3 regions of the Paenibacillus sp. MDMC362 genome follow, and region 1 is predicted to be linked to each of the others. Evidence: riboswitches for the same ligand, from Rfam matches in the RefSeq annotation. Region 1 holds a riboswitch; each other region holds the start of a gene.

What was found. Region 1 has a riboswitch for thiamine pyrophosphate ahead of DP091_RS20655 (ECF transporter S component). Riboswitches for the same ligand answer to the same signal wherever they lie in the genome.
Region 2: it holds a riboswitch for thiamine pyrophosphate, as region 1 does, so the genes downstream of both, tenA (thiaminase II) here and DP091_RS20655 (ECF transporter S component) in region 1, are expected to answer to the same signal.
Region 3: it holds a riboswitch for thiamine pyrophosphate, as region 1 does, so the genes downstream of both, DP091_RS16400 (ABC transporter substrate-binding protein) here and DP091_RS20655 (ECF transporter S component) in region 1, are expected to answer to the same signal.

The regions. Positions count from the first base shown of each region.
Region 1 covers NZ_QLYT01000041.1:28,116-35,258, forward strand. The annotation lists gene DP091_RS20625 (AraC family transcriptional regulator) at 1-682, opposite strand, end outside; gene DP091_RS20630 (LysE family translocator) at 689-1,285, opposite strand; gene DP091_RS20635 (DMT family transporter) at 1,422-1,781, opposite strand; gene DP091_RS20640 (TetR/AcrR family transcriptional regulator) at 1,786-2,355, opposite strand; gene DP091_RS20645 (energy-coupling factor transporter transmembrane component T family protein) at 2,548-3,354, opposite strand; gene DP091_RS20650 (ABC transporter ATP-binding protein) at 3,351-5,033, opposite strand; gene DP091_RS20655 (ECF transporter S component) at 5,026-5,655, opposite strand; TPP riboswitch at 5,746-5,858, opposite strand; gene asd (archaetidylserine decarboxylase) at 6,023-6,826, shown strand; gene DP091_RS20665 (SDR family oxidoreductase) at 6,902-7,143, opposite strand, start outside.
Region 2 covers NZ_QLYT01000053.1:27,430-34,572, reverse strand. The annotation lists gene DP091_RS24560 (ABC transporter ATP-binding protein) at 1-153, opposite strand, end outside; gene DP091_RS24555 (FecCD family ABC transporter permease) at 174-1,220, opposite strand; gene DP091_RS24550 (FecCD family ABC transporter permease) at 1,217-2,200, opposite strand; gene DP091_RS24545 (ABC transporter substrate-binding protein) at 2,398-3,423, shown strand; gene DP091_RS24540 (VOC family protein) at 4,262-4,762, opposite strand; TPP riboswitch at 5,025-5,128, shown strand; gene tenA (thiaminase II) at 5,269-5,955, shown strand; gene thiM (hydroxyethylthiazole kinase) at 6,008-6,850, shown strand; gene thiD (bifunctional hydroxymethylpyrimidine kinase/phosphomethylpyrimidine kinase) at 6,847-7,143, shown strand, end outside.
Region 3 covers NZ_QLYT01000030.1:151,312-158,454, forward strand. The annotation lists gene DP091_RS16390 (ABC transporter permease) at 1-709, opposite strand, end outside; gene DP091_RS16395 (MTH1187 family thiamine-binding protein) at 706-999, opposite strand; gene DP091_RS16400 (ABC transporter substrate-binding protein) at 1,092-2,123, opposite strand; TPP riboswitch at 2,237-2,347, opposite strand; gene DP091_RS16405 (VOC family protein) at 2,519-2,902, opposite strand; gene DP091_RS16410 (GGDEF domain-containing protein) at 3,140-4,675, shown strand; gene DP091_RS16415 (EAL domain-containing protein) at 4,884-5,930, shown strand; gene DP091_RS16420 (glycoside hydrolase family 65 protein) at 6,161-7,143, opposite strand, start outside.

The DNA.
Region 1 (7,143 bases):
TAACCGCCTGATATACATCCCGGCTGTCCTCGATCAGATGTTTGGCGCGCTCCACTTTGCAGTTCAGATAATACTGATAAGGCGACAGCCCCGTATTTGCTTTAAAGTAACGGATGAATTGATACTTCGACATCCCGAACTCCCCGCTTACTTCGTCCAGACGGAGAACATGATCCAGATGGTCGTGCATCATTTCTTTGGCCTTCCGCATAAATACGCTGTCCTTCCGACTATCCGGGTTCAGAATATCCTCGTTAAAATGCCCCGCCAGACCCAGCAGCAGCTCGCTGCTTCTTGCCTCCGGCTGACCCGTGAAGATCGACCTCGTCACATCCAGAATGCTCTTCCGCAGCCCGGCGTGATATACAATCGGGGATTGGAACCGGACGATATCCTTTTTCTGAATCAATTCCAGAAATAGCTCCGGATGAATATAGATCATCACATAATCGATGCCCGTTCGTTCCTGGGACCAGCCATCATGATTCTGCTCCGGATGGAACAGCATAACCCCGCTTTGGTAAGAAGCCTGCTGACTGCCGTCCAGCGAGTACTTCTGAATGCCGCGCAGCGTGACGCCGAGGGCATACTCCTCGTGATAATGCTTTTTATATTTGAAATCCGTCAGGCTCGCGGACAGCGCCGTAATGCCCACCGCTTTTTTATAGATAAACTGCTCCATCTTCCATCACCCCTTTATGAGCTCCGGTATGCCCGATACGACGATTGCCGAGTACAGCAGAAACAAAGCCAGGATCGTGTTGGTCGTTCTCCGATATTTTTGCATAATTCCTTGAAAAAGGCTACCACACATGGCCCAGGTCATATACGCGGACAGACCGATTAACGATACCGCCACAACAAACGCCGAGATGACAGGACCTGCCGTATAATACGGCATGACGTAGCTCGGAATGACCGTCAGCGTAAACAATACCACCTTCGGATTGAGAAACTGCATCAGAAAGCCGGACGTGAAGGACGCCGTTTGATTCGTGCCGGACTTGGATACGTCCATGGTATACACCTGATACGTGAGATACAGCATGAACAGGCAGCCTACGATCCGCAAGATGGGCAGTACGATTGGCATGCCTGTAGACAGCAGCTGGCCCAATACCACGGAAGCAGCGATTAATAAGAAAAAAGCGATGGAGGCTCCGGCAATGTAGCGCAAGGTCTTCTTCATGCCGGAATGCTGAACTGAAGACAAAATGACGATGTTGGATGGTCCCGGCGAGAAAGCCACGATAAAACAGTAAATAAAAAAAGAAGACAGGTTCATGATGATAGCTCCTAACAAAGGAATTTCCTTTGTCATTATAGAGCTGGAGGCGAAGCGGGGCATAGTACATTATTGCAGCGGAACAAGAGCCGCATGAATGCGGCTCTTCCGCAGATTCCAGTTCCTTCTATCGCCCTTAGTGATCGGACTGGTACGTCTTCGGTTGTTCCTGCGCATGCGCGCTGCCGGATAGATTCAGCAGAACGACCCCTGCGATGATCAGCAGGATCGAGAATATTTTCAGACCATTCAACTGCTCCGCAAAGAACATATAACCGATTACGGTAATGATCATGATGCCAAGCCCCGACCAGATCGCGTATGCCACGGATATTTCAATCTGCTTCAAGCTCAGCGTCAGGAAGCTCAAGCTGCAAATATAGAATACCACCAGCAGCACGCTGGGCAGCGGTTTGCTGAACCCCTCCGACAGCTTCATGTTCAGCGTCCCCGCCACTTCAAACAGAATAGCCAAACTTAAATAGAACCAATGCATAATCTCAAGACTCCTCCCGTTTCTCTGCGGCAATCCCGAACAGCAGGATGTCCATAACGGACTGCAGCAGCTCCCCTAGCGGCAATTGATGCTTCACCGTTGCCCTCGAATCGTAAATCTGATGGAGCGACCCCAGATACAGATCGATGAACAGCCGCATATGAATTCGTTTGATGCTTCCCTCGGCCATGCCCCGCTCCATCAGCTCGGTGACAATGCCCCATTCCTCTCGGAAAAAGGTGTCCAGCTTCTCCCATTGCGCATAATGCGTGCGCTTCAGATCCGGCAGCATCCCCAAATCCATCTGCTCCATCTCCTGGGGCAGACAGATTAGAATCTGGTGAATCTTCTCCAGAACGGTAAGCCCCTCATCCGCCGCAATTTCACGTTCGCGCTGCTGGATGTGCCGGATCATCCCGTCAATGATATGTTCAACAATCTCTTCCTTGGATGAGAAGTGCTCATAGATCGTCCGTTTACTAATCGCAAGGCTGCGGGCCAGGTCACTGACCGTAAACGTAAATCCTTGCCGCTGTATCAAGCGGATCGTTTCATTCAATATTCGCTCGCGCAAGTGAACTAACTCCCCTTCTGGTACCATAAATACTATTCTGGTACCATCAGTATTATAACGCCTCGATCAGCATGAAATCCAGACATGATTTTTTAAATATAACGGGGCAGAAGATAGCTTAACTTTGAATCTCATAACAAAAAAAGCCCGCTTACGTAACGTAAGCCGACTCTTTTCGCTTTCACCAACCCTTTAATCAAACCGCACGTCACCAATGCCGAACCATGGAAAATATCCGGCTGCGGCATAAGCGAAAGCGGCCGCAACTGCGAGTAATCCGATAACCAGAAGGTCATAACGCGAATAACGAGACGGATAATAATACGTCCGGGACTTCGCCTGATCGCCGTCGAATTGCTTGGCCTCCATCGCAGCGGCCACCCGATGGGCCCGGCGGATGCTCTGTGCCAGCAGCGGCACCACATACAGTCCTGCGCGGTTCACCATGCCGCGAATTCCGCGAATCGGGCGGACTCCTCGTACCTTCAAGGCTTGGCGGCGGATCACATATTCCTCCCATACCATCGGCAGCAGCCGGATTGAAGCCATGAAGCTGTATGCATACTTGGGCGCAAGCTTCAGCTTCTGCATCAGGCTATAAAATAAATCCACCGAGGACGTTGTCGTCACGAGCAGCAGCCCCTCCGAAGCAAAGGCAATTCCCTTAAAGCCCAAATGCAGCCCCCGGTAGAAGCTTTCTTCCGACACCCGGAACAACCCCCACTCCCACCAGATCGTCTCTCCCTTACCGAACAGCATCATGGAAGAGGCGGACGATATGAAGGCAAGCAGAAACGGAATGAAGAACAACAGCATTTTCCACGGCTTCACCCCGCTGAGCACCACGAGACAGACCATAAAGATGAACGCCTGGTACAAAACAAAATCAAGATCATGGGTTAACACCGTCATGAAAAAAAGCGCACAGATTAGACCCAGCTTCACCACCGGATTCGCCCGGTGCAGCCAAGTGATCCGCACGGGGTTCCATATGTTCATGCGTTCACCCCCGTGAGGCGATGATCGGCCGCGGCTGAGGTACCTTGAGGGCCTGCAGCGCCGTTTACTCCCTTAGCCGTCTGCCCGGATGCAATCCGGCCAGACCAGCGCGGAGAAGGCATGCTCGAGGTCAGCTGTCCCTCCCGGATTTCCCATACATGCGTGGCGACCCGCTGCGCGACCTCCATTTCATGCGTCACCATGAGAATGGCGGTTCCCCCGCGGCGGAGCTGCTCGCACATCTCCAGGATCGCGAACGTATTCCGTGCATCCTGTCCGAAGGTCGGCTCATCCAGGAGCAGGACGGACGGATGCCTCGCCATGGCCGTAGCCACGCTCAAGCGGCGCTTTTGGCCTGTCGACAGCTGATACGGATGCCTGGCCTCCAAGCCTTTCAATCCAAAGCGTTCAAGACAGCGGTCGGCCTGCGCCTTCGCTTCCTCCGGCGGCACATGATCCACCAGCAGCGAGTACACCACCTCATCGCCGATGCGCTCCGTCAGGAATTGAAGCTCCGGATTCTGAAACACGAACCCGATTTGACGCAGCTGCTGCTCTCTCTTCTTCCGCAGCTTCCTGCGCTTGCCCTGAATGACCTCTTCCCCGCAGAGCATATAGGTCCCTTCGGCGCGAAGCAGCCCCATCAAACTGAGCAGCAGCGAGCTTTTGCCTGCTCCGTTCGGGCCTACGACCGCAATAAACTGTCCCGGAAACACCTCGGCCGAAGGGAGGCTGATGACCGGTTTATCCCATCTCATTCCCCTGAAATTCGCCAATTGAATGACAGGCTCCCCACATTGAGCGTACGGCGGAGCAGCCTCATGCAGGAGATTACGATTACCCTGCTCATCGCCAAGTGCATCGACCGGAGCAAACAGCTCTCTGCCCGCCCGGGTCTGCGCATAATCTTCCCATACGCCGGGATACCAGATTCCATAGGCTTGGAGTTCCCGCTGATATTCTGCGAATATCGCTGCTGGAGGTCCTTCGCCCAGAATCACGCCATCCGGGCTGAACAGTACGACACGATCCACGTATTTGGCCATTTCTTCGATCCGGTGCTCCACGATGATCAGCGTCCGCCCTTCCGATACGGCCTTCACCGCGGACCAGATTTGCTCCCTTCCTTCCGGGTCGAGCAAGGCAGATGGCTCGTCAAGGAACAGCACCTCCGGCTCCAGCAGCAGAGCCGAAGCCAGCGCTAACCTTTGCTTCATGCCTTGGGACAAATGCCCGATCGGCATATGAAGCTCCTCAAGATCAAGACCCACCTCGCGGAGCGCCGCTTGCATCCGATCCTTCATCTGGTCGCGGGGGACACTTAGGTTTTCCAATACGAAAGCCAGCTCTTCATCCACGTACGGCATGCAGAACTGGGTATCCGGATCTTGGAATACATAACCCCAAGAGCGAGGAATCAGCTGCGACTCGCATTTCATCGGCACCTCCGTTGCGCGGGGAATCATCCCGCTAAGCACCTGCAGCAGCGTGGACTTGCCGCAGCCGCTAGGACCGAGCAGCAGCACCTTCTCCCCGCGGACAGCCGAGAAGGAAAGGTCTTTGAACATCAGCCGCTCCTCGCCCGGATACTTCAGACGCAATCCCTCCACATACATGGCCGGTTCCGGAACCATCTCAGCGGACTGAGCCGAAACCGGGCTAACCGCGGCATTAGACATGGCGCGGATCATCCAGTGCTTCGTAATCCTTCTTCGACGCAGGACGCAGCAGGGATGTGACGCCCGTGCGGTCCAAGGCTTTGGCCAGCAAGAGCATGAGCAGGCCTGCAATGACGGCGCCGCTGAGTACCCGCATACCGTATTTGGCCAGGAACATCCACGTCTGCAGGTCATCGGTATAGCTGTAATAGAAGTCCATCATCATCGATCCGATGGCTGCGCCTGCTCCGGCAATCGCCAGCGTCCACGCCGAGGTGCTCCGATAACGGAACGCCGCGAATACCAATTCTGCCCCAAGTCCTTGAATGAGGCCATATAGCAGCAGAGTCAATCCCCAGCCGCTGCCAAACAGCACTTCCACGTGGGCAGCCGCCACTTCCGCAATGATGGCCACTCCCGGCTTTCGGATTAGCAAGTAAGCAAGCGTGGCTGCAGCGAACCACATTCCGTATAACAACTCATCCGCTTCAAAGAACAGCGGTTTTAACAGATTATAAACCGAACCCCAGAAGTGATAAATGACGCCAAGCACCAGCGATACCAGCACCGTCACCAAAATATTGCTTAACCGCAGCCCTTTTCGAGGCTGAACCCCCAACTTCTCTTGCACAGATGTTCCCATAACCACACATTCCCCTCTCCACCTCTATTTTTGTGTAAACACAACAAAAAACCGTCTGGAAAACGCGCAGACGGAAAAATAGGCCCTATGTAGGCAGGGTCGGATATTCTCTACGCTGGCATTACCCAGTTCAGATTAACGGTCAACAGCGGATAACAGCTGCAATCTCAGCCTGATTCACTCAAGCCCCCGTATTCCCTATTCGGTTTCATGTTAATCTTAAAATACACATTCGTTCTCCAATTAGCAAGAACCTTTTTTCAAAAATGGCTATTTATTGATTTCCAGCTCATTCTATGTCAATATCAGAGTGATTGGCTTTTCCACCAACGTTTATTGCTGACACCTATGCACAAAGGAGAATGACATGGCTAAACAATTGCTGCGTCTGATGACTGAGCTGTCCTCCCGCAAGTGGCTGTCCCGAATCATGGGGCATTGTTCCCACAGCCGGCTGAGCCGTCATCTAATACCTGCATTCATACGAATTTATCAAATCCCGGCGCATGAAGCGGAGAAAGAAATCCACGAATACCGCTCACTGAACGAATTCTTTTCCCGCCGGTTAAAAATAGGCCTGCGCGCCATAGACGACACCGCCGATGCCATGGTAAGCCCCGTCGATGCCACGATTTCGGCGATGTGCGCCGTTAATGCCGGCACCATTCTGAGCGTCAAGGGACAGGATTATACCCTGAGCGAGCTGCTCGCCAAGTCACCGAGAATGGAAAACTACATCAACGGTTATGCATTTGTATTGTATTTAAGCCCAACCGATTATCATCGCATTCATTCCCCGGTAACCGGTGTTCAGGCGGAAAGCGAGCATCTAAAGGGACGCGTTTACCCCGTGAACGATTTTGCGATGACCCATATCCGGCGTGTGCTCAGCCGTAATGAGCGCCTCATTACCTATATTGCGCATGAGTTCGGCGAAGTTGCCGTCGTGAAGGTCGGAGCCATGAACGTAAGCAGCATCCGTTATGCGGACGAGAACGTGAAGAAATACGAGATCGGCGATGAACTCGCGTACTTTGAATTTGGCTCTACCGTCGTGCTTTTGACAGAGAACGGCACGTTTACTCCGCGCGGTGACCTGGGACCCGGATCCAAGGTAAAAATGGGAGAGCTGCTCGGTTTGCTCCACCCGTCCCCGACCAGAAAAGGGTAACTCCATTCACCTTATCAAGCCTCACCAAGCATCACACGACAAGTTAAGGCCATGAACCATTCGCTTCATGAATGATTAACGCCGGTCCAGCATCCGATAAACGATCCGCTGAAACAGCCGATCCGGCAGTACGCCCTTGATCCATGCGGTCAGCCGCGTACCTCGGGGCAGCCTATAGCGGAACTTCGGTTTGGACATGGACGCAATGTTTGCCACAAGCCTGGCTACCTCCTGCGGATCCCCGCTCCCCCTGGCTGTCCGCTCGGAATAGTCCAGCACGCCCTTCAGCAGACCGCTGTAGGGTGATCCTTCCTTTA
Region 2 (7,143 bases), on a different contig from region 1:
CCTGGCCATGGAGCGCAGCAAAGTGGACTTGCCGCAGCCGTTGCTGCCGATAAACACGGTGATTTTACCTATAGGCACGGTTAAATCCAGATTTTCGAATATAAAGTCTCCCCCGTAGGACAGACCCAATCCCTTTGCTTCCAGCGTATTCATGACGCCAGCTCCTTTCGGTTCTAGAATCGATTGCGGTTACGGTACAGCAAGTAGAGGAAGAACGGCGCGCCGATCGCGGCGGTGAATACGCCTGCCGGCACGTCGCGCGGCAGAAATGCCGTCCGTGCTACCAGGTCGGCGACAAGCAGTAGAATCGCTCCAATCAGGGCGCTGACTGGCAGTACGCTTCCGAAGTTGGGGCCCACCAGCCTGCGAGCCATGTGCGGTGCCATCAGACCGATGAAGGCGATGGCGCCGCCGATCGAGATGGCTGCTCCGGCCAGGGCGACGCTGAGTCCGATTAGGATCAGCCGCTGCTTCTGAACCTGGGCGCCTGTGCTGCTGGCAACGTCGTCTCCTAAGGCTTGAATGTTCACATTGCGGGCTTGCAGCCACGTAAGCGGTAGAAGTACGGCTACCCAAGGCAGCAGGGTCATAACGTCCTTATCCCAGGACATGCCGTAAATGCTGCCTGCCATAAAGGTTAGGGAGCGGTCGGCCAGCTGCAGCGGCCCGGATATGATCAGCATATAGGAGATCGATTTGATGGCAGCCGATACTCCAATCCCGATTAGGACGAGCCGCAGCGGCGATACGCCATTTTTCCAGGCGAGCACGTACAATAGACCGGTAATGAAAAAGGCACCAAGGATGGCGAATAGCGGCATCCAGTGGATCGATACGGTGCCCGTAAATATGAAGATGAAGAGAACCGCCCCAAGCGATGCTCCCTCCGTTATGCCGATGACATCGGGAGAGGCCAGGGGATTGCGGATGACGCCCTGCAGAATAGCCCCTGCCACCGCGAGAGCGGCGCCGATCAGCACGGCGATAATAATTCGAGGCAGCCTCAGCTGCATGACGATGACCTGCTCCATAGGCGGAGCATCGCCGAACAATGCCTTTATGACATGAAGCGGCGAAACAAACTGGCTTCCCGTCCCTGTGCTAATAATCATGGTGGTGACGCAAAGCACGAATAGGATCAGGCATACCCATAGTGTTCTTCTCTCCAGCATAAACGATACTTTCGCGTTCCTGGAGCGGAATATGCGGTGTTTACTCATTGTGCTCGTCTTCCTTTCCTGGCTATGTACACGAAGAACGGCACGCCGATGATTGCGGTCATCACGCCAACCGGGACTTCCTTCGGCATGGCAATATATCGGGAACCGAGATCGGCCGTCACCAGCAGAAGTGCGCCCAGCACCGCGCTGTAAGGCAGAATCCAGCGATAATCATTTCCTATTAAATACCGAACGATATGCGGGATGATGATTCCGACGAATGCGATGGGTCCAGCAGCGGCAACGGAACCTCCAGCCAGCAATATAACGGCCGCTGCCGCTAACAGCTTAATGAGGGCTGTTTTTTGCCCAAGGCTCTGCGCGATATCGTCACCCATGGAGAGGGCGTTCAGATGACGGCCCAGCAGGAGTGCAGCCAGCATGCCAACGGTCATGTACGGCCACACGGCTGCGAGTTGGTTCAAATCGCGTCCGGCTACCGAACCGACAAGCCATACCAGCACCTGGTCGAACATTTTGCCGTCGGAGAGCATCAATCCCTGCGTCAGGGAGTGGAAGAAGGCGGCTATGGAGGCACCCGCGAGGGTGATTTTTACCGGCGTCATGCCGTCCCTCCCGATGCTGCCCAGGAAAAATACGATACCCCCGCTGACCGCGGCTCCGATCAGCGCAACCCAGGTAAGGGATTGGAGTCCGCTTACGCCCAGCCAGCCTGCGGACATTATAATGAAAAAGGCGGCACCGGAGTTGACGCCCAGCGTGCTGGGCGATGCAATCGGATTGCGCGTGATGACTTGCATAAGGGCACCCGCAACAGCCAGGGATGCTCCTACAGCAAGCGCAATGAGCGCGCGGGGCAGTCTTGCCATGAGAATGATCAGATGCTCATTGCTCCCGTTGAAGTGAGTGAACGATTCCCATACCTGATGAAGAGGTATGTTCGTTACTCCAAATGCGATGCTGCCCATGACGGCAGCAGCCAGCGCCAATAGCGATATGAATAGTCCGAATACGCGCATATATGCTCACTTTCTTAAGTCCATGAATAATTAAGTTCATATGAATTTTAGGTGAAGGGACCCCATCTGTCAATGAGCTTGATAATCATTCTCATAAATATCTTGATATTTTTCATGAAACCCTTTATAGTTTTGAATCAGTGATTGATAATGATTTTCAAGTAGAGGGATATGACATAAGGGGGATTTAGATAGGAATGGGAAAAAAAGTGAAACATAAACCAACGAGAGGCCTCAAGTTTAGCTTGCTGGCTCTGATCATGATCGTGATTCTTGCCGGGTGCGGAGCAAGCCCGGCAAAAGAAAATGCAAACAATGCGGGCGGCGAGACAACGAATACCGCAGAGGGCAACAGCGGCGCTGCAGCCGGCGGCGAATCGTATGAAGTTACGCATGCCATGGGGACGGAAACGATCAAGGGAACGCCTCAAAAGGTTGTCGTCCTTACGAACGAAGGAACCGAGGCGCTTCTCGCATTGGGCGTGAAGCCTGTAGGTGCCGTTAGATCCTGGACAGGCGACCCTTGGTATCCGCATATTAAAGACCAGATGGAAGGCGTTACCGTTGTCGGGGAAGAGAGCCAGCCGAACATCGAGCTGATCGCCGGCCTGCAGCCGGACCTGATTATCGGCAACAAGATGCGTCAGGAGAAAGTATACGAGCAATTGAAGGCGATCGCGCCGACCGTTTTTGCCGAGGATCTTCGCGGCGAGTGGCAGAACAATTTTGAGCTGTATGCCAAAGCGCTGAACAAGGTATCCGAAGGCGAAGAGCTATTGGCTGCATACGACAAGCGGATTCAGGATTTCAAAGAGAAGGCCGGAAGCAAGCTGGACGAGACCGTCTCCGTGGTCCGTTTCATGGCTGGCAAGACGCGTGTATACCACACCAATACGTTCTCGGGCGTTATTTTCGATAAAATCGGCATCGCCCGCAACGATATGACCAAGAACGCCAAGGACGATTTCGTTGACGAGATCACGAAGGAGCGTTTACCTGAGGTAGAAGCCGACAGACTGTTCTACTTCACTTATGAAACCGGGGATGGCGGCGCCAACCAAACCGAGCAGGAATGGATCAACGATCCACTGTGGAATAACCTGAATGTCGTCAAGAACGGCCAGGCCCACAAAGTGGACGATGCCATCTGGAATACAGCAGGCGGCATCCTGGCAGCGAATCTGATGATTGACCAGCTTCAAGAATTCTACGGCATTCAGTAATGAATGCAGACGAATGCAGACGAATGCAGACGAATGCAGCAGGCTAGTATTATCGTATAGCGGATGATGCTAGGAAAAAGCATAAAGGAGGCATTCCAAAAGATCTTAGATCTTAAGGGATGCCTCCTTTTTTGTATCGCAGCGTGTCCAGCATGGCGCATAAGCAGTATCGCTGCGTGTGCAGCACCACCGCCTCACCGCTTATGTAGCTGCGTGCACACCACTCACCGGCACAGCTATGCCAGCTCCGTATTTTATACCGCTCCCCTGATCCGTTAACGGACACTAGTTCCCTTATTTGCCTGATTTACCTTCGATTCTTAAAACTAACGGACACAGGATCGCTTATCACCGCAATAAACTGCCTTTTTACGCCCATATTCTATGAATAACGTATCTGGTGTCCGTTAACTCTCGAAAATTACGCCTTTTCAGCTAAATAACGTATCCTCAGTCCGCTATGCCCTCTGAGCAGTCGCACCAAGCCAGCAGTAGCTCCAAGATTCAGTAGCATCAATACCAGCAGTCGCACCAATACCAGCAGTAGCACCAATACCAGTAGCACCAATACCAGCAGTAGCATCAATACCAGCAGTCGCACCAAGCCAGCAGTAGCACGAGGACCAGTAGTAGCCCCAATCCCAGCAGTCGCACCAAGCCCAGCAGTAGCCTCAACTATATACTCTGTGCTCCCCGGTTTCTACCTCTAAACCATAGCTACTCTGGGTTCCCCCCGGCCCCTACACCGATTATAATCCCAGCCATTCATGCATACCCCTTGGAATCGAACCACCCATGATGTTCTCCCTGAAATGACGCTCGATCTCACTTCACCTTGTTACGAAATCTTCACCACGATTTCCGCACCGGCAACATAGGTCATTGCCTTCATGTAATCCGGGTCCTGGGCGCGTCGTTCCATCTCCTCGGGCGTTAGGTCCTCCAATCGCGTCTGAATCCACCATAAGTTGCCGAACGGGTCCCGTACCCGTCCCACCCGGTCGCCGAAGAACAAACTCGTTGGCTCCGTCACCGAGACGGCTCCTGCGGCAAGCGCTTGCTGGTGGACGGCGTCGCAATCCTCAACATATAGACGGAGGTACGCCGGGCTATCCGGCCATTCCGGTTTCGCGTCAAACATCATGACGACGGCATCCCCGATTCGCACCTCGGCATGGCCGATGACACCATTGCCAACATAGACGCGGGCTAACTCTTCGGCTTGAAAAGCCTTCTCCAGGAATTCGATTAGCGCCGCGGAGTTTCTTGAGATAATCCATGGTGTTACGGAGGTGTAGCCATCCGGAATGGGTTTAACCGCTTTTGATGGGTTCGTCATAAATACGCTCCTTTTTATGCTTCATTTTAGTTTGTTTGCTCTTATGTACTCATTATGTTGGGGAATACATGACAACCGAGCGTCAGTGTTTCTGAAACAAGTGCCGGGTAGCCGGCGTTTTTTATTCGCGAAAGACCTCTGCCACGGTACAACATCATGATCAACCGGTCTCGGGAAGATTTCCGAAGTGGAGTTCCGTCCACGAACCGTTAACGTTTGACAGTATCTGCAAACCTATGTACAGTATTAGACAAAAGAATAGGAAGTCCACTAGGGGAGCCGTTAGCGGCTGAGACAAGAGCGTATCTTGGACCCTTTGAACCTGATCTAGTTCGTACTAGCGTAGGAAAGTGGAGCCTTCGAATATGAGGTCTTGGTGCGTTTTTTGGCGCACTCGGACTTGTTGACGAAGCCGCTCCAGTTTTCGGGGCGGCTTTTTAGCGTTGCCTGGAAAGTCGTGTCTTATGGACTTCCTGCTCTTCAATATGTTGGAGGTGGGGACAAAAATGAGTTTTTCGCAAGAGCTCCGTCAGCAGGCGGGAGGCATTTTTCAAGCAATCTTCGATCATCCCTTTGTAAAAGGCATTGCCGAGGGGAAACTGGCGCGGGAACAGCTGATCCACTATGTGAAGCAGGATTTTGAGTATTTGAACGCTTACATGCGGATTTACGGAATTGCCATATCCAAATCGACCAGCCGAGAAGAAATCGCGGCTTTTAACGAACAGATTTCATTCATCCTGCATAGCGAGGTGCATCCGCACCAGAATTTTTGCGCAGCCGCCGGGGTGACCTACGATGAGCTTCAAGGCTATCCGCTGGCTCCGTCCGCGCATCATTATATCCGTCATATGCTGACGGTGGCGCATGAGGGCAGTCTGGGCGAGATTATGGCCGTACTGCTGCCTTGCCCGTGGACCTACCTGGAGATTGGCCGCAAGCTCCTGGATGAAGTGAAGCCGGATGAATCCCATCCGTTCTACGACTGGATTTATTTCTACGGCAACCGGGGCGAAGACGCGACAGCCAAGTTCTGCAGCCGTGTCGATGAATGGGCGGAGCGTGCGACGGCAGCCGAGCGGGAACGGATGAAGGAGTATTTCATGCTGAGCTGCCAGCTGGAGTATATGTTTTGGGATATGGCTTATAAGCAGGAGGAATGGCCGGTGCCCCTGCAGGCCGCTGTGCTGTAAAGAGACGTAACAAGCTCATAAATTCCAATATAGATAAGAGAGGCTGATTCATATGCATACATGGGAAAAAGAAGTTTCGGCGCTTTTAACACAGGTACGGCAGACGAGCCCCCTCGTTCACAACATGACGAACGTGGTGGTTACGAATTTTACGGCGAACGGCTTGTACGCGCTGGGCGCGTCGCCGGTCATGGCTTACGCGCCGGAGGAAGTGGCGGATATGGCCGCCATCGCGGGCGCGCTCGTATTAAACATCGGCACGCTGAACCGCGAGCTGGTGGATGCGATGATTATAGCCGGACAATCGGCGAACGCACACGGCGTGCCTGTGCTGCTGGACCCGGTCGGCGCGGGAGCAACCCGTTTTCGGACGGAGTCGGCGCTGCGGATCCTAGGTGAGGTGAAGGTATCGCTCGTGCGCGGGAATGCGGCTGAAGTCGCTCACCTTGTCGGGGAGGCCCGCGAGATCAAAGGTGTAGACGCTGGCAATAGCGCAGGTGGCGATCATGCCGGGCTGGCCGTGCGGGCTGCATGCGAATTAGGCACGATCGTGGCGATTACCGGTGAAGAGGACGTGATTACCGATGGAAACGAGGTACGCCTCATTACCGGCGGGGATGCTCTCCTCACGAAGGTAACCGGCGCAGGGTGCCTGCTGACCTCGGTGCTGGGTGCCTTTGCAGCGGTAGAAGCAAACCTGCTGCTTGCCGGAACGGCGGGTCTGGCCTTCTACGGGGCCGCGGCGGCGAGAGCTGCGGAGCGAACGGCGGACCAGGGACCGGGAAGCTTCCAGATCGCTTTCCTGAATGAACTGGCAGAACTTCATCCTGGCTCGCTGGAGGGCTATGCCGCTGTCCGGAAAGCAGAAGCATCCGCTGCAGGTGGCGCACGATGAGCAAGTCTCACGTTCCTCGGGCACTGACGATTGCGGGGTCTGACAGCGGCGGCGGTGCCGGCATTCAGGCCGATCTGAAAACCTTCCAGGAGCTCGGCGTATATGGCATGTCTGCGATTACGGCGATCACGGTGCAGAATACATTGGGGGTTCACGGCGTATATCCCCTGCCCCCCGAAGCAGTAGCGGAGCAGATGGAAGCGGTAGGCTCGGACCTCGGAGTCGATGCATTGAAGACGGGCATGCTGTTCAATGCCGAGATCATTCGCCTGGCTGCTGACCGGATTCGGGCA
Region 3 (7,143 bases), on a different contig from region 1:
TCAGCAGCACCATCAGCAGGCTGAGCAGGACGATGACCAGGATGGCAACAAATACCCGATCCGTGCGGTAGCCGGATTTTTGCAGCATCATGTAGTGGCCGATTCCCCGGTCCGATCCGATCCATTCCCCGATAACCGCACCCATGACCGAATAGGTGGCCGCAATTCGAATCCCGGAGAAGATGGAAGGAAGCGCATGCGGCAGCTCCAGCTTGCTGAAAATTTGCCACGAGGAAGCCCCCGCCATCTGCATGTAATTCATCATGGTTCGGTCAGTACGGGCCAGTCCGTCCAGGGCCGCAACAGCGACGGGGAAGAAGCAGACCAGCGTAATCACGATAACCTTGGGCAGCATGCCGAAGCCGAACCATATCATGAGAAGCGGGGCAAGGGCGATTGTCGGCACATTCTGGCTAAGAATAAGAAGCGGATAAAGAGCGGTTTTGAGAAAAGGCACCATGTGCAGTGCCAGCGAGATGACTAGTCCGATCGCCGTACCGATCATAAATCCGATCAGGGTTAATTGCAGGGTGGCCGCTGTATGCTGGAAGAGACCGGAAGCTCCGGTAACGGCCTCATGCCCGATGGCCGTCGGCGCAGGCAGAATAAAAGGTTCAATGTCGAATATGGATACTGCGGCCTGCCATACCGCCAAAAAGAAGAGGACCGCCACAACGGGCGGCCAAACCGAACTCCACCAGCTTCTCATGGACGGTATTTCTCAGTCAGCTTATCCATGCTGATGCCGCTGGGATGATGGGCGATTCTGACTTGGGATATGATGCTGGGACTTCCCGCATTCACCAGCGCTTCATGCATGCGCTCAACGATCTTGAGCAGCTCGGCGAGCTCTCCTTCCATGGTCGTTTCGAGTGCATGAACCTCGTATTTCACGCCTGATTCCTGAATGACCTTAATCGCTTCATCTACATAAGGGATGCTGTCGGCCCCGTTTGGCGTTCTCGGTATCACTTGAATGCTCAAGAGCGTATTCGCCATGTAAACTCATCCTTTCGTGCAAGCTATATTGTAATGGAAGAGAGACAGCCTTCCGCAAACGTCGTCTCTCTTCTTTTTAAATAGAAATAACCTTATGGCTGCTCCGGTAAAAAATCATTGGTGAATGCGCGGTCAGCGTCAAGCTCTTTCTCCAGCAGCTTACGCTCAAACATCCAGTCTGCATATCCCGACCATACTTCGGCTTTTTGTTCACCCCAGCGGGATGCATCATCCTGATAACGGGGGCTCAGCCATTTTTGGCTGGCGAGAACCAGTTCGGCATCCAGGTCAGGAACCGCCTTCGACAGCAGGGCTGCCGCATCTTCTGGATGTTGAATCGCATAGTCGTATCCTTTTGAAGTCGCCCGCATGAACGCTTTGATAAGCTCGGGGTCCTCCTGAATCAGCTTCTCGTTCGTCACGATAACCGGCGTGTAATAATCAAGCTGCTCGGAGTAGTCCTTCACATAAATCATGTCAAGCGGTTCATTGCGAAGCTCGGCTTCAATACCTGTCCAAGCATAGAAGATCCAGGCAAAATCAATGTCGCGTTTGACGGCCGTAAAATAATCGGCATCGCCCATATTGACCATTTTCACCTTGCTGACATCGGCGCCATCGATCTCCATGATGGATTTCATGACGGCTTCCTCCACAGGCGAGCCCCAGCCGCCATAGGATTTTCCTTCAAAATCGCCTGCTTTCGCGATGCCTTTGTCCTTAGGGGCGGCAAAGCCGGACGTATTATGCTGAATGATCGCTGCAATGGAAACGAGCGGCAATCCTTGGGTTCTGGCCAGCGTTACGCCCTCCTGATAGCTGATGCCAAACGGCACGTTACCGGATGCGACCAGCGTATCCGTTCCGCCTGCTCCCGGCTGGACGATCTGGACATTAAGCCCTTCTTCCTCATAATACCCAAGCTCCTTCGCTGCATACAGGCCGGTGTGATTCGTATTGGCGGACCAATCGAGCATCAGCTGAACGTCACGGAGTTTTCCGGGGGTCTGACTGCCTTCGCCTTCGGCACCTGTCTTCTTGTTCTGTCCGCTTGTACCGCATCCGGACGCGACCATAAGCAGGACGCAAGCGAGAAGCAGCGGAATCCATCTTCCCTTCTTCATCGTTTCTTCTCTCCTTTGAGTTCTCTTTCTATTACCTCGCAACTCCACAAAAAAACGCCCTGATGATATCAGGACGCATGACGGCGTAAGTGTATACCACGGCAAATAAAAAGCTGCCGCAAACATGGGCTTCCTACGCTGGCATTACCCAGATCAGGTGTAAGGGTCAGTATCATATCGGATACACTCTCAGCCGGCCAAATCCAGCTCCCCCGGTATTTATGAAGTTTTGATCATTACATCCGCTATTATAGTCCTAACACACCAGACCTGTCTAGTTCGAAGGAGCGCGAGCGAGGCAGGTCTTTGCTCAGAACACTTGCCATGGGAAGGATTAATTAATCCTATGAACCTTTCACGGAATAAAGGATTTGAATAAGGCTTCTATATTGAGGTTATCGCTGGAAGAACTCAATCCATTCCCCTTCGGGACCATGCACGAAGAAATAACGGAAACCATTCGGGAGCGTCACGATTTCCTCGTCCAAGTGAGGAACGTCAAGTCCTTGAACCCGGGCATATTCCTCTTCAATGTTATCCGTGCTGACTGCAAAATGATGAACGGTGCCCTCCGCAGGCAGCGAGTTGCTGTATCCCTGAATAAGCTCGACTTCCGTCTCGTTGCTGCCGTTAAAACCGAGGAATGCCAGCTGGATGACGCCATTCGTATGGGTTAGGCGATCCTTTAGTTCTAGTCCGACTACGGATGTATAGAAGGCGATTGTAGCTTCTATGTCCCGGACAACAATACCAACATGATCCAATCGTTTCTGTGACATGGTTCAACTCCCTTTCCGATCTATCTATATGAGATATGACTGAAATATTATCACATAATCCCTATACGTCAAGTGGGAGTTGTGTTTAGGGTGGGGCTGATAAAGATGATTTTTCTTTCATTTCCTCATCTTTACTTTTGGGTGGGTAAAAAGTATCATGAGAAATAGAGAGATTAATTCAAAAGACCTAACATACGAAAGCGATCCAGCTTACCTTTTGGCCGAGGAGGAATGCTTATGAGTCCAACTCCAGCAGATCATCTGTGGATTCGACTCGCCATGATATATGCATTCATTCAAATCATGATTGCTCTGTGGATGCCTGAGGCTTTATCGCTTCAGCGTGTTCTAGTCATAATTCCTCCTGTAGCCGCCTCCGTTTATTTAATGCGGATTAGTCGGCGTTATGAGGTTCATCTTCGCAGGTTTTGGCTTATTGTTAGTCTCGGATTGATGGGGGATGCAGCGGCACGAATCATTCATGCTTGTTATGTTTGGTTTGGAAAAGAGAGCGCTTTCTCATCGATCCTAACCCATTTGTTCTGGGGACTTGAACTCATTCTGTTCGCAAGCTCTCTCATTTATTTATTCCGGCATGTTCAAGGTTCGCTTCGGGGACTCCGGTTTATGCTGGATATCGTGATTGTTGGCATTGCCGTCATGACGGTAGGGTGGGAATATTTCATCAAGCCTGAGCTTCAGGGTCTGGCCCATGAGGCAATATGGGGAAACCTTTGGGTGGACATGCTGTATCCCCTGTGTGCAATGGTACTTATCTTTTTTACGCTGGTGTTATATTTTAATACCGGACTGTTAGGGAAATGGGCGGCCATTCTGTTATGTCTCGGCGGAAGCACTTATATTGCCGGGGATGTTCTGTACATCTATCTCGTTGATCTTTTGGATATCGAGCTTCGCTCCTACCTGCATCCACTCTATACGATATCGGTATTATTCATTAGTTTCGCAGGTGGGCAGTCCGCTCCTGATTCCCGTAAACCGTCCGTTGGCGAGCGGGAGCCGCGCTCAGTCGGAAACCTGGTCGTAAGGTATCTGCTTCCCTACAGCGTGCTTGGCGGGATGGTTGCCCTTATGGCGCTGCGGTTTGGAGGATGGACTGGACTGTTTACCGGTCTATCCCTGTGCGTGATCCTGATTCTATTCAGGCAGATTTTAATCCAGTTCGAGAACGACCGTTTGTTTGACCGACTGCATGAAAGTCTGATGCAGAGTGAAGCCCTGGCACATCGTGATGATCTCACGGGGCTGTATAATCGCCGTTATTTTAATGCAAGGCTGGCGAGCTCGCTGAAGGAGGCGGACCGCGCAGGTTCCCGCGTAGGCTTGCTGTATATGGATATGAACCGTTTCAAACGAGTCAATGACCGATACGGCCACCGTGCCGGCGATCTGTTGATTCGAAAGGTTGCAGACCGGCTTCAATCCCTTGAATCTAAGGGAGTTTTGGTTTCCCGTTTAGGAGGAGACGAATTCACCGTTATGATCCATCCGGCTGGTGAGGATCAGGAGCTGATCTGGATGGCGGAGGAGATCTGGACGATGCTTAGCGAGCCATACGAATTGGAAGGGCATGAAGTCCGAACCACGCCGAGTATCGGCATTGCGGTTTATCCGGATCATGCCAGAAATGACCAGGAGCTGATTGGTCGCGCCGATGCCGCGATGTATGCGGCGAAGGAACGGAACGCCCCTTGGCATTTTGATGTGGAGCGGACGATGCTGCTGCAGCTTTTGGATCAAAAGCTTGAGTAGATCAAGCATGACCATCGTATTGATAGTGCGTTGTTACAAGCAATAAAAGTCGATTTTTGTAGAATTTAGCGTAATCATTGCACGAATCTTGCGCATTTCTCTTAAAATAGGTCATAACTTCGATATAAAATCCATAAAATGCAAAGAAATCATATTCAAAATGCCGATAAGAAGCATAGTGAGAGCTAGCTTGCCAAGGAGGACGAACATGATTTGCGACAATTGCAGCACCTTTGAACCGATTGAGGACCAGGGGACCATTCATATAAAGCCTGCAAGTGGTGAGCTTATTCAGTTGCTGGCAGTGAACGGCTACGCGGTACAAGAGAACAATGAGGGTTGTGCTGTAAACTACAAGGTACGTGCGGACCTGATCTCCATGATAAAGTGTCTGCAGCCCCTTCCGCTGAAGATTCGTCAAGAGCTGTCCTTCTGTGTTACCGGTGGAGAAGCTCCGCAAATCCGGCATTCTTGGACCCCTATGCAGAAGTTCGAACTGCAGATGGAGCATTACGATATGGTAAGTATCATTTTACATAAGCAGTTCACGAGCTATATGCAGCCCATCGTGGATTCATCTGAGCAGATCTTTGCCTACGAGTTTCTCCTTCGTCCGGTAGAGTGGGGAGCCAGGTTCCAGCCGTATGAGCTGTTTGAGACAGCCCGTAAAACCGGATTGCATGCATTCCTGGACCGGGCGGCACGAACCAGTGCCATCGAGACCAGTGCCGAGTGGCTTCCCATCGGCGTTAAGCGATTCGTGAACTTCCTGCCATCCTCCATATATGATGCGCAGATGTGTCTAAGCCACACCTTTCATACCATAGACAGGCTCCACCTGGATCCGAGGGATTTCGTATTTGAGGTCGTGGAAACCGAGAAGATTGATGATGTTGAGCATTTGCAATCGATTTTCGAGGTGTATCGCAGTCATGGAATCTCGGTAGCCATGGATGACGTTGGTGCAGGTTATTCCACATTGGAGCAGATGATTAAGCTTAAGCCGGATTATGTCAAGATCGACCGGAGTCTGATCGATCATTGCGATCGCAATCCCGCACAGCAGGAGCAGCTCAAAGTGATCACGAACAAGGCTCATGATTTTGGGGCCATGGTGCTGGCAGAAGGCATTGAAAGAAGGGAGGAGTTTCATTTTTGCCGAGAAATCGGGATCGAGCTCTCGCAGGGGTATCTGTTTGGGAAGCCATCTGAACGGCCTCCGCGTGATCCTCATTCTCAACTCATCTATTCATAGCATACATAATCGGTATTTCCCCCGCTATCGGGATGCGGAGCTTTGCAGTTTGTCACAGCCTTTGGCTGAGTTCAGACATTCTAGAGGCTTGGCGTGGTTGAAAACGGGTCTTTTAAGAAGGAGTGATGATGCCCTGAAGGAGCCCGTACTCTGTAAAAACAAGAGCCCTGGAACGTTCTCCAGGGCTCTTGTTTTTATATAACTCGGTTGTTTTTGTAGACGTATGCCTGTTATCTTGCGGCTTTGACCTCTCCAAATCCGTCGATGCTGTACTCCTTGCCATTCACGTTCAGGACAGCCGGCGTATCTGTTTCGTTGACAATGATGGTTTCCTTGCCTTTGACGTTGACCTTCAAGCGGGAACCGCGGAACATCACCTTGAAGGAGAAGGAAGACCAGTGACCAGGAATGAATGGATTCAAATGCAATACGCCGTCCTTCACGCGCAAGCCGCCGAAGCCATGCACAACGGACATCCAGGTTCCTGCCATACTGGTTGTATGACAGCCGTCCTCGGTATCGTTGTTATAGTTGTCCAAATCCAGTCGAGCTGTACGGAGGTACATCTCGTACGCCTTCTCCTGGTACCCAAGCTCGCACGCGAGAATGGAGTGTACGCAAGGCGAGAGGGAGGACTCATGCACCGTGAACGGTTCATAGAAGTCGAAGTTGCGTTTTTTCGTAGCCAAGTCGTACTGGTCGCCAAGGAAGAACAATCCTTGCAGCACGTCAGCCTGCTTAATGTATACCGAGCGCAGAATGCGGTCCCAGGACCAGTTCTGGTTCAGGGGCAGGTGGGCTGGATCCAATTCCTTCACCGGGACCAGCTCCTTGTTGAGGAAACCGTCCTGCTGCAGGAAGACGCCGAGCTCCTCGTCTACCGGGTAGTACATTTTGCTGATGATATCCTGCCATTTGGCCGTTTCGACATCCTGCAGCCCCAGCTTCGCCGTAAGCTCGGCATAGCGGGAATTCTCGTTCTCTTTCAAATATTCGAGCACGTCAAGCGTGTATTCCATCGTCCAGCTGGCGATGCGGTTAGTATACCAGTTGTTGTTCACGTTGTTCTCGTACTCGTTCGGACCGGTGACCCCGAGCATCATGTACTGATCCTTCGCCGGCACGTAATTCACGCGCTCTTCCCAGAAGCGGGAAATTTCGACGAGCACTTCCAGGCCGTATTGGCCGAGGTAAGAGAAGTCGCCCGTATAAT